Regions from separate parts of the Bradyrhizobium guangdongense genome, predicted to be linked through region 2. Evidence: predicted binding sites of a transcription regulator. Region 2 holds the regulator's gene; each other region holds the start of a gene.
What was found. The regulator LexA, encoded in region 2, represses DNA repair genes until DNA is damaged. The targets are predictions, from matches to a motif close to TGTTCNNNNTGTGTTCNG.
Positions count from the first base shown of each region.

Region 1 (3,271 bases), 1.6 Mb from region 2:
CGAGCCAGGCTTCCGTTTGCGCGAGATCGCGCAACGCGGTCGCATAGCGGCAGGCGGCACTGCGCTCCGCGCCGCGGGGGAGCTTGCGCGCCTTGCGCAAGATGTCGGCGGCGGCATGACGATAGGCCAGCGAGCGATAGAGAAAGACCACTTTTCCCATAGCGAACGTTCCGTGTTGACGGCATCGATCCTCGCAAACCGGGCATGAACGTCGGATGAAGCGGCGGATGACAATTCCTTCATGCTCTTTGGAACCGGCGATTGCCGCGCGCGTTTGCATGCCAGATCGATCGGCAGTTCCATGCGCGCAAAAAAATCGCCAAACAGGTCGCCAAACAGGACATCAAGTCTGATCTCTCCGACCGGCATCATCCAGTTGATGACGCATGCGATGATGGGCGCGGCGCTCGGTCTGGTCTTCACGTTCACGCTGATATTGGCCAATCCCGCGGTCGCGGAATTGCTGAATCACGGCGGCAGCGCGGCCGACTTGGTTTTTGTCGTCACGATGGTGACGACATTTGCCATCGGTGCCGCGCTGACGGGCGTCGTCTTCATTCTCGACGGAGACAAGGAATCTTGAAGCGCGCGACACGCGTGCAAAGCTTTGTTGGGAACTCCTGGCGCAGATGGCGGTTGGCTGCCTGCGTCAATTCAACCCAGGGAGTCCCCCACATGAAGACGACCAAGCTCGCTCTCGCCGTGATGTTGGCAACCGGCCTTGCCGCCGCGCCGTTCGCCGCGCAGGCCAAGTCGCACAAGAAGCATCATCACTCCTCGATGTCGCAGACGACGACGGGCGCCAACATGAAGTCCAAGGGCAGCGACCCGTCCGGACAGGGCGGCTCCGGCCCCGGCTCCGACCAGGGCGGCACCATGACGAACAAGAACAACACGGGCACCCCGAGCAACACCAAGTAAGGTCGCGGGAAGCTCAGGGCCCCGCGAAAGCGGGGCCTGCCACTTCGGCATCCGGCATCTCGCGTTGCGCGACCGCTTCAGCTGTGTCGGATGTCAGTTATGTTAGGGCGGCCGGCTGAGGGGGCCGTCCTCAAGAGAAGATCGAGCCGAGCCCGCTTGCGCGCAATCAGGAGCTGGGCCGCGGCATCATCGAGGCCCTCGCGCTGCAACTGCCGGATGGCGGATCCCAACTCGAGGATCTCGGCGCGCAGCTTCAGAATCCGGTAAGTGTCCGGGTCTTCGTCCACTACCGTCGCCCTCCATCAATGGTCGCACAGAGCCTCAGCGGCGTGCTAGCCTGCCCTCGCTCTTCAATGGACGAAGACGCCCTTTGTCGCGAATGTCAGGCAACACCCCGCCTCCACCTGCAGCCTTCCATTCGCTGATCAACAGGCCCAGTTTCCGGCGCAGATCGATCTGCGCCTGGGCACGTTCAGCGCAGTCGCGATCGCGATTGACGAGATCGCGCACGGACGCCTCGACATCGGCCATTTCCAGCCTCAAGGCGCTGATCTTGCGACGAATTTCATTAATTCTGTTGTCCATGGCTTGTTAGAACAAAATAAGAACATATAGTCAAGCCACGAATTCAGGACGGAGAACGAAGATGCAGGTTCAGGGTAAATACGACGCCAAGGCTTTTCTCATGGAGCAGATGACCCGCGCCCAAGGGCTGCGGCTGAAGCGGTTGAGCGAGGAGGCCTACCAGCCCGCACAATACGACCGAGGTCTCTCCTTTGCCGAAGCCGCGCGCCGCATCCAGGTGCTCGAAGCCGAGATCGAACTCGCGAACTCCTTCTGAGGGGCCGGTGACCGGCACGCTTGGAACGTTGCGTCAGCAATACGGTTCTTTCCCAGGGCGAAGGGAGAGACTTGATGGCACGCAAGGCAAAGAAGCGCCGCTACTCGCGCAGTTCCGGCAGTGATGTCGAGAGCGAAATGCGCCGCTACAAGAAGGGCACCGCCAAGAGCGGACGCGGCGGTCGCGGCGGACGCGTGAAGAGCCGCAAGCAGGCGATCGCGATCGGCCTCTCGAAGGCGCGCAAGAAGGGCAAGAAGGTGCCGAAGAAGGCGTCGAAGCGAAAGACCTCCAAGAAGACATCAAAGAAGACATCAAAGAAGAAGACGTCCAGGAAGAAGAGCTCGAAGCGCAAATCCGCCAAGCGGTGATGCCACTTGGCGTCAGATCATGCTGCCCGGCATGAAGCATCGAATCGAAACGCCGAACGCCGTCTTGACCGGCCAGACCATGGTGCGGCCAGCGCGGTTCGGTTCGGTGATGACGGCTTCGTCGGGCACCTCGACCCATTCCCCATCGAGGCGGACCCGGTAGTGCCCATTGTGCGAGTCCCAGTCGGGATCGGCCACGGCGACACCATCGGCATCCGAGCAGCACGGACCAAGATGACTGCGCAAGCTGTCGAACCAGGGCTTTAGCGGCGAGTCGGCGAAGCGGCCGTCATCGCGCCCCAGGGCAGTTCCGGTCGACAGCACGAGAGGCGCTGCGAGCAGCGCAAGCTTCAGCGAGAGCTTCAATCGATCCATGTCGGCACCGATCAAATGCGAACCATCGGCCGGTTCCACAAGCAACCGGAGGTCCGAAAGTTCCACCCTGTGATCTGCCCCGGCGGCCTCATTGCCTCCAGGTGCACGCGCGATTTTCGAAGTCTGACGAGCGAACGCGGCTTTTTCGGACGAACCTGTCACCGTTACTGCCGTTAACGAGAATGTTATCGCCGGCCTGTGGGCATCCCGCAGCTGCCCATGAAAAAGGCGGCCCGGTAGGCCGCCTTTCGACTTGCCGATGCTTGAACGATCAGGCGAGCGGCACCGCGACGAAGCGCATCGCCTCGGCGCTCTTCACCTGCAACAGCACGCTTTTCTTGCCGGACGACTTGGCCTGCGCCAGCTCGGAACGGACGTCGCCGACATTGGCGACGGCCTTGCCGCCAACGTTGAGGATGACGTCGCCGGTCTGGATGCCATGTTGCGCCGCCGGTCCCTGCGGATCGACCTCGGTGACCACGACGCCCTTCTGGCCGGCGCCCTGGACGTCACCGGCCGGCGCCAGGCTGAGGCCGAGACGCGGCGTACCGGGAGCCGCTTGCGTCTTGCCATCATCGGCCTTGGCCTGCCGCTCATTCGGCAGCTCGCCGAGCGCCAGCGTCACCGTCTTGGTATCGCCCTTGTGGACGACATCGAGCTTCACGGACGTCCCCGGCGCCAGGGCCGCAATGGTGCGGGCGAGATCGCGGGAGTCCTTGATGGCGGTGCCGTTGACGGCGGTGATGACGTCGCCCGCCTCGATGCC
Region 1 is NZ_CP030051.1:5,858,949-5,862,219, forward strand. It holds gene X265_RS27940 (hypothetical protein) at 1-160, opposite strand, end outside; gene X265_RS27945 (hypothetical protein) at 380-583, shown strand; gene X265_RS27950 (hypothetical protein) at 676-921, shown strand; gene X265_RS27960 (hypothetical protein) at 1,243-1,452, opposite strand; gene X265_RS27965 (DUF3072 domain-containing protein) at 1,568-1,762, shown strand; gene X265_RS27970 (DUF6496 domain-containing protein) at 1,837-2,130, shown strand; gene X265_RS27975 (hypothetical protein) at 2,143-2,505, opposite strand; gene X265_RS27980 (Do family serine endopeptidase) at 2,777-3,271, opposite strand, start outside.
Region 1: a site for LexA is predicted at 1,514-1,531, ahead of X265_RS27965 (DUF3072 domain-containing protein). Genes of this name have one in related genera too.

Region 2 (3,271 bases):
TGACGGGGTGTCGTGCGACGAGTCCGGTTGCGTGGCGCCACTCGCCGATGGTCGCATGATCGCGCTGGCGCTGCGCAGCGATGCGCCGGCCGATGATTGCAGTCGGGCCGCGCTGGTGGTGACATCAAGGCCGGCGCCGCCGGATTGCGCCGCGATGGTGGTCGATCGGCCGCGTCTTGCGCGACAAGGCGCGCTGGCGCTGACGCAGCGCGGCGACGGGTTTGCGGTCCAGTCGGTAAGGGCGAGGGGCGCAAACCGCCCCTGGTCGCCGGCGGCAGCCGGCGAAGGAGATTTCGAACTGACCCTCATGCCACGGTCGGCGGCGCCACGCGCTCGGGACGCAACTCCGTCGGAGGCCGACTTCCAGGCCGAGGACTAAAACCGGTCTTTCAGCCGATCGGCAGACGCGGCGGTGTCGGACGACTGTCGGCGATGATCTGCGGCTTGTGCTCGCGCTCGCCGAGCGGCTGGGTCACGGGCAGTTGCAGCACGGTGGCGCGCTGGCCTTCGACGAGCTGGGTCACCAAGACATATTTGCCATCGGGGAATTCGATCGCATCGTGATGACGATCGGGAACGTGCGGATCGATCTTGCCGAACTTGCCGACGCGCGAGTTGACGGTGCGCGTCCAGATCCACCTGTTGTCGTAGCGGACGTTATCGGCGAAGGCGAGCTCCGTTCCCGGCAGCAGGCAGACCGCGACGGACATGTCGGCTTCGGAGGCGAAGCCGCGTGTCGAGGTGCCGCGGAACGTTGTCGTGACGATCGTCTCGCCGACTTCTGCGGGACGCGTCGCGACGGCATGCAGGCTATAGTCACACATCGGGTGCTCCTCTATCAGGATAGCAACCCGCGCCTCTGTCCTGGAGGCACAGGCCTCTATCAGAGTGTAAGTCTGCGAGGCTCTGCTTGGTTGTAGGCAAATCTGCGGCTTGGGTCCGCTGGCCATAATCACAATATCTTTCCCGAACGCCTAGGAACAAAGCCTGCTCCGGCGCATTCGGCAGACCTTCTGCATCAATATCCGGAGCATCAATGTCCGGCCGGTGCCGACCAGCCCGAATATGGCCAGGCCGACTGCTGGACGGAGTTGAGGGCATTGCGGGATTGCTGGCTTGTCGCTTGCTGCGCCTTGCGGACGTGATGCTGCGGTTGCGCGGCGAAGGCGTTCGGCGCTGACGCGGCGATCAGGGCCGTCGTGACGGTGCTCAGGATGATCTTGCGCATGGTGGTCTCCTCGGTCTCGAGGCCTTTGAAGCAATGAAGGCTTCGCTTCGTTGCAGCCTGCCGGGGATTTAGCGCTGGAGAGATGGCCGGATAATCTGTGCAAAACCAGAAAGACTATCCAGCCGGAGCGGACAATCGTCCGCTCCATCGTTTGCTCGCGCGAGAGCGCTTAGTACTTCCGGTACAGCCCGATCAGCTTGCCCTGGATCTTCACCCGGTTGGGCGGCAGGATGCGGACTTCATAGGCGGCATTCGCCGGCTCGAGCGCAATGGAGGCGCCGCGGCGGCGGAAACGTTTCAGGGTGGCTTCCTCGTCGTCGATCAGCGCGACCACGATATCGCCGGTGTCGCAACTCTCGTTGCGTTGGATCAGCGCCATGTCGCCGTCGAGAATGCCGGCATCGACCATCGAATCGCCGCGCACTTCGAGTGCGTAGTGCTCGCCTGCGCCGAGCATGTCCGGCGGGACGCTGATGGTGTGGCTGCGGGTCTGCAGCGCCTCGATCGGCGTACCAGCCGCGATGCGGCCCATCACCGGCACTGCGACGGGGCGTTCGCCCTCGTCGGCGGGCGGGCTCGATGTCGTGCGCACCTTGCCGAGATTGCCCTCGATCACGCTCGGGGTGAAGCCGCGGCGGTTACCGGCGGCGGCCTGGAGCTCGGGCAGCTTGATCACTTCGATCGCGCGGGCGCGGTTCGGCAGGCGGCGGATGAAGCCACGCTCCTCGAGCGCGGTGATCAGGCGGTGGATGCCCGACTTCGAACGCAGATCGAGCGCGTCCTTCATCTCGTCGAAGGAGGGCGGCACGCCGCTTTCCTTCAGCCGCTCGCTGATGAACCGCAGGAGCTCGTATTGTTTGCGCGTTAACATCTCGACCAAAATCCCCCTGACGATGTCGTTCGATTCCGAGACGCTGAAGTCAGCGATAAGCCGTTACATGCTCGAAACAAATCATGAACGGACACTATATGTTCGATACATGTTCCGCAACTGCTTAATTTACCGTGAACGCGACAAAGTTCGCGGAACGGTTGCGAACGCTGTGTTCAAACAGGCAGTCGCAGCACCTCGCAAGGCGCTCCCGCTTCGGCCTTGGGGGCGAACGGCGGGCGCACGAGAAGTGCCTGTGCCGCAGCGAGATTCGCAAGCAGCGAGGAGTCCTGGTGATTGACGGGAACGGCGATGAGCGTGCCATCGTCACGCACTTCGAGACGCGCGCGGAGGTAATCCTCGCGCTGGTCGTTGGCGCGGACATCGCGCCCGAGCACCGCGCGCTCGCGGCAGTGATGAACCACCGAATGGCCTGAGAGCGCGCGAATCAGCGGCACCATGAACAGGAAACCGCACACGTAGGATGACACGGGATTGCCGGGCAGGCCGATCACGCGCATGGCCCCGAGACGCCCGTGCATCATCGGCTTTCCCGGCCGCATCGCGATCTTCCAGAACGCCATCGAGGTGCCTTCGTCCCGAAGCGCCTGCTGCACCAGATCGTGGTCGCCGACCGAGGCGCCGCCGGTCGTGATCAGGATGTCGGCGCCGGACTGGCGCGCGCGGCGGATGCCCGCGGTGGTGGCTTCGAGCGTGTCGGCGGCGACGCCAAAGTCGATGGTGTCGGCGCCCTCGCTACGGGCGAGCGCGTGCAGGGCATAGCCGTTGGAATAGACGATCTGGCCATGACCGGGGGTGGTGCCCGGCATCACCAGCTCGTCGCCGGTGGCGAGGATCGCGACCTTCGGACGACGACGAACGGGAAGCTGCGGGTGGTTCATGCCCGCTGCGAGCGCGAGCCCGCGATCGGTCAATCGGGTCCCCTGACGGAGCAGCACGTCGCCTTCGTGAAAGTCGATGCCTGCGGGGCGGATGTGCCGGCCGCTAATCGCGGCCTCTTTGATCGTGACGCGCTTGCCGTCTGTGACCGTGTCCTCCTGGATCACGACGGCGTCCGCGCCATCGGGAACGACTCCGCCGGTGAAGATTCGTACCGCTTCACCAGCGCCGACAGCTCCTGCGAAGGGCCGTCCGGCCGCGACCTCTCCAAT
Region 2 is NZ_CP030051.1:4,301,936-4,305,206, reverse strand. It holds gene X265_RS20610 (ComEC/Rec2 family competence protein) at 1-379, shown strand, start outside; gene X265_RS20605 (hypothetical protein) at 390-824, opposite strand; gene X265_RS20600 (hypothetical protein) at 1,034-1,228, opposite strand; gene lexA (transcriptional repressor LexA) at 1,398-2,099, opposite strand; gene X265_RS20590 (molybdopterin molybdotransferase MoeA) at 2,276-3,271, opposite strand, start outside.

Region 3 (3,271 bases), 110 kb from region 2:
CCGATGTCGAGCACGTAGTCGGCAAGCCGGATCGCGTCCTCGTCATGCTCGACCACGACCACGGTGTTGCCGAGGTCGCGAAGCCGCTTGAGGGTGTCGAGCAGGCGCGCATTGTCGCGCTGGTGCAGGCCGATCGAGGGTTCGTCCAGCACGTAGAGCACGCCGGTGAGGCCAGAGCCGATCTGCGAGGCCAGGCGGATGCGCTGGCTCTCGCCGCCGGACAGCGTGCCGGAGGAGCGGGAGAGGGTGAGATAGTTGAGGCCGACGTCGAGCAGGAAGGTGAGACGCTCGCGGATCTCCTTGAGGATGCGCCCTGCGATCTCGTTCTGCTGTGCGTTCAGTGTATCAGGCACGGTCTCGAACCAGGCGCCGGCGCCCTTCACGGAAAGCTCGGAGATCTCGCCGATGTGCTTGCCGCCGACCTTGACGCAGAGCGCCTCCGGCTTGAGCCGGAAACCGTTGCAGGCGCCGCAGGGCACGTCGTGGAAATACTTCGCCAGCTCCTCGCGCGCCCACTCGCTCTCGGTCTCGCGATAGCGGCGGTTGATGTTGGTGATGACGCCTTCGAACGGCTTCTTGGTGTCGTAGGAGCGAACGCCGTCCTCGTAGGAGAATTTGATCTCGTCCTCGCCGGAGCCAAACAGGATCGCGTTCTGCGTCTTCTTCGGCAGATCCTTCCACTTGGTGGTCAGCGTGAACTTGTAGTGCTTGCCGAGCGCGGTCAGCGTCTGCGTGTAGTAGGGCGACGACGACTTGGCCCAGGGCGCGATCGCACCCTTGCCGATGGCGAGCTCCTTGTCGGGGATGACGAGGTCTTCGTCGACGTGTTGCTCGACGCCGAGGCCACCGCAGGCGGGGCAGGCGCCATAGGGGTTGTTGAACGAGAACAGACGCGGCTCGATCTCGGGGATGGTGAAGCCGGAGACCGGGCAGGCGAACTTTTCCGAGAACAGGATGCGCTCGGGGCCGCTCTTGTCGTGGATCTTTGCGGTCTTCTTTTTCTCTTCGATCGGTGCTGCCGCCGCGGGCGCATCGGCGAACTCGACGACGGCGAGACCCTCGGCGAGCTTCAGCGCGGTCTCGAAGCTTTCGGCGAGGCGCTGGCCGATATCGGCGCGCACCACGATGCGGTCGACGACGACGTCGATGTCGTGCGGAAACTTCTTGTCCAGCGTCGGGGCCTCCGCGAGCTCGTAGAAGGTGCCGTCGATCTTGACGCGCTGAAAGCCCTTCTTGAGCCATTCGGCCAGCTCCTTGCGATACTCGCCCTTGCGGCCGCGCACGACAGGCGCCAGCAAATAGAGGCGCGTGCCTTCGGGCAGTGCCAGCACGCGGTCGACCATCTGCGAGACGGTCTGGCTCTCGATCGGCAGGCCGGTGGCCGGCGAATAGGGCACGCCGACGCGCGCCCACAACAGGCGCATGTAATCGTAGATCTCGGTGACGGTGCCGACGGTGGAGCGCGGATTCTTCGACGTCGTCTTCTGCTCGATCGAGATCGCCGGCGACAGGCCGTCGATCTGATCGACGTCGGGCTTCTGCATCATCTCCAGGAACTGGCGGGCATAGGCCGACAGCGATTCGACGTAGCGCCGCTGGCCCTCGGCGTAGATGGTGTCGAAGGCGAGCGAGGATTTGCCGGAGCCTGAGAGCCCGGTGAAGACCACGAGCTTGTCGCGGGGAATCTCGACGTCGATGTTCTTGAGGTTGTGCTCGCGGGCGCCGCGGATCGTAATTGCGCGCAGGCTGGAGCCCGCATTCTGTTGTTGGCGCTTCGCCTTGATCACTTCATCCATCCGCGTTGCCCTCGAGGAATCCCAAGGCTACGCGATCGCGCCAATGGAGAGGCGCGCTTCGCCCGGAACCGGGATCGGCGCCGATGGGGTTGTAGCGAACGTAGGAAGAACGGAGGTGGATTTCCAGTGGGACTTGCGAATCGTCAACGGATTGTTGTTGCGCTGGCGGCACTTGGCAGCAGGGCGCGGAACTGCGCGAGCGTCGCCCAAAGAAAAAGGCCGGCGCGAGGCCGGCCTTTCGTGACGATGTAACGTCGGTCGCGACGATCAGTACTGAACTCAGTACTTGGCGACGACCGGGCCGTTGAAGTGATAGTTCACGCCGACCTGCACGGTGTGCAGGTTGAGGGTGCCGGTGGGCAGAGCGCCGAAGTAGGTCTCGCCGCCGAGGCTGCGATAGAGGTACTCGCCCTTGATCGACCACTGCGGAGCGATGAAGGCTTCGACGCCGGCGCCGACGGTCCAGCCCGAGTGGAACTTGCTGTCGGAGGCGCTCACGCCGAGGGCCGAGAGGGTGATCTTGTTGTCGATCCAGGCGTAGCCACCGGTGCCGTAGAACAGCACGTTGTTGACGGCGTAGCCGATACGGCCGCGCACCGTGCCCATCGCGTCGGTCTTCGAGGTGGCGGTCGCAGTCACGACACCGAAGCCGGGGACGACGGTGGCGCCGGTCGCCGTGGCGCTGACGTCAGCCCAGGCGCCATCGGCCTCGACGCCGAACACGACATTGCCGGTCTGCCAGTTGTAGCCAGCGGTGCCGCCGACGAAGCCGCCCTGCATGCGGGGCGAGCCCGAATCTTCCCAGGCGCCGCCACCGACGAGACCGAGGTAGAAGCCGGTCCAGTTGTAGACCGAAGCCATGGCCACCGGGGCCTTCGTGTAGGGGCGAGCCGCCAGGTCGGCAGCCGAAGCGGCGCCGGTCAGAGCGATCAGAGCGGCCGAAGCCAAGAGAATCTTCTTCATATTGAACAAATCCCAGTCCCAGTTTCTATTTTGGACTTCCGTGCGTCGGAAGCAGTATCGGACGCTGTGGTCCAACTGACGTCGTGCTTACACCACCAAAGCCGCAAGTTGTGTCTCCCAAAAGCCACAACAGACGCAAAACGTAACGTTTGCTGACCTTTAGTTTCATCCTGGAACCCGCAGCAAAAAGGCCGGCACAGGGCCGGCCTTTGATCTTCCAATGATATCAGCGGGATATCAGTATTTCGCGATGACCGGGCCGCCCCAGCGATAGTTGAGGCGGACGAGGCCCATATCGACATCCTGGCCAATGCGGTCGCTGCCGAAGGCGGCTCCGGCCGGCGTGGTCAAGCCGATCGTGCGATGACCAAGGAACATGTGGTCATACTCGACGCCAACCGACCAGTTCGGCGCAAAGCCGAATTCGAGACCTGCACCGACGGCGCCGCCCCAACGAGTCTCGCGGGCTGACGCCAGCAGGGTACCAGCGCCGGGCGTGCCGGGAGCTGCGA
Region 3 is NZ_CP030051.1:4,190,066-4,193,336, reverse strand. It holds gene uvrA (excinuclease ABC subunit UvrA) at 1-1,796, opposite strand, end outside; gene X265_RS20025 (outer membrane protein) at 2,076-2,759, opposite strand; gene X265_RS20020 (outer membrane protein) at 2,997-3,271, opposite strand, start outside.
Region 3: a site for LexA is predicted at 1,891-1,908, ahead of uvrA (excinuclease ABC subunit UvrA). Genes of this name have one in related genera too.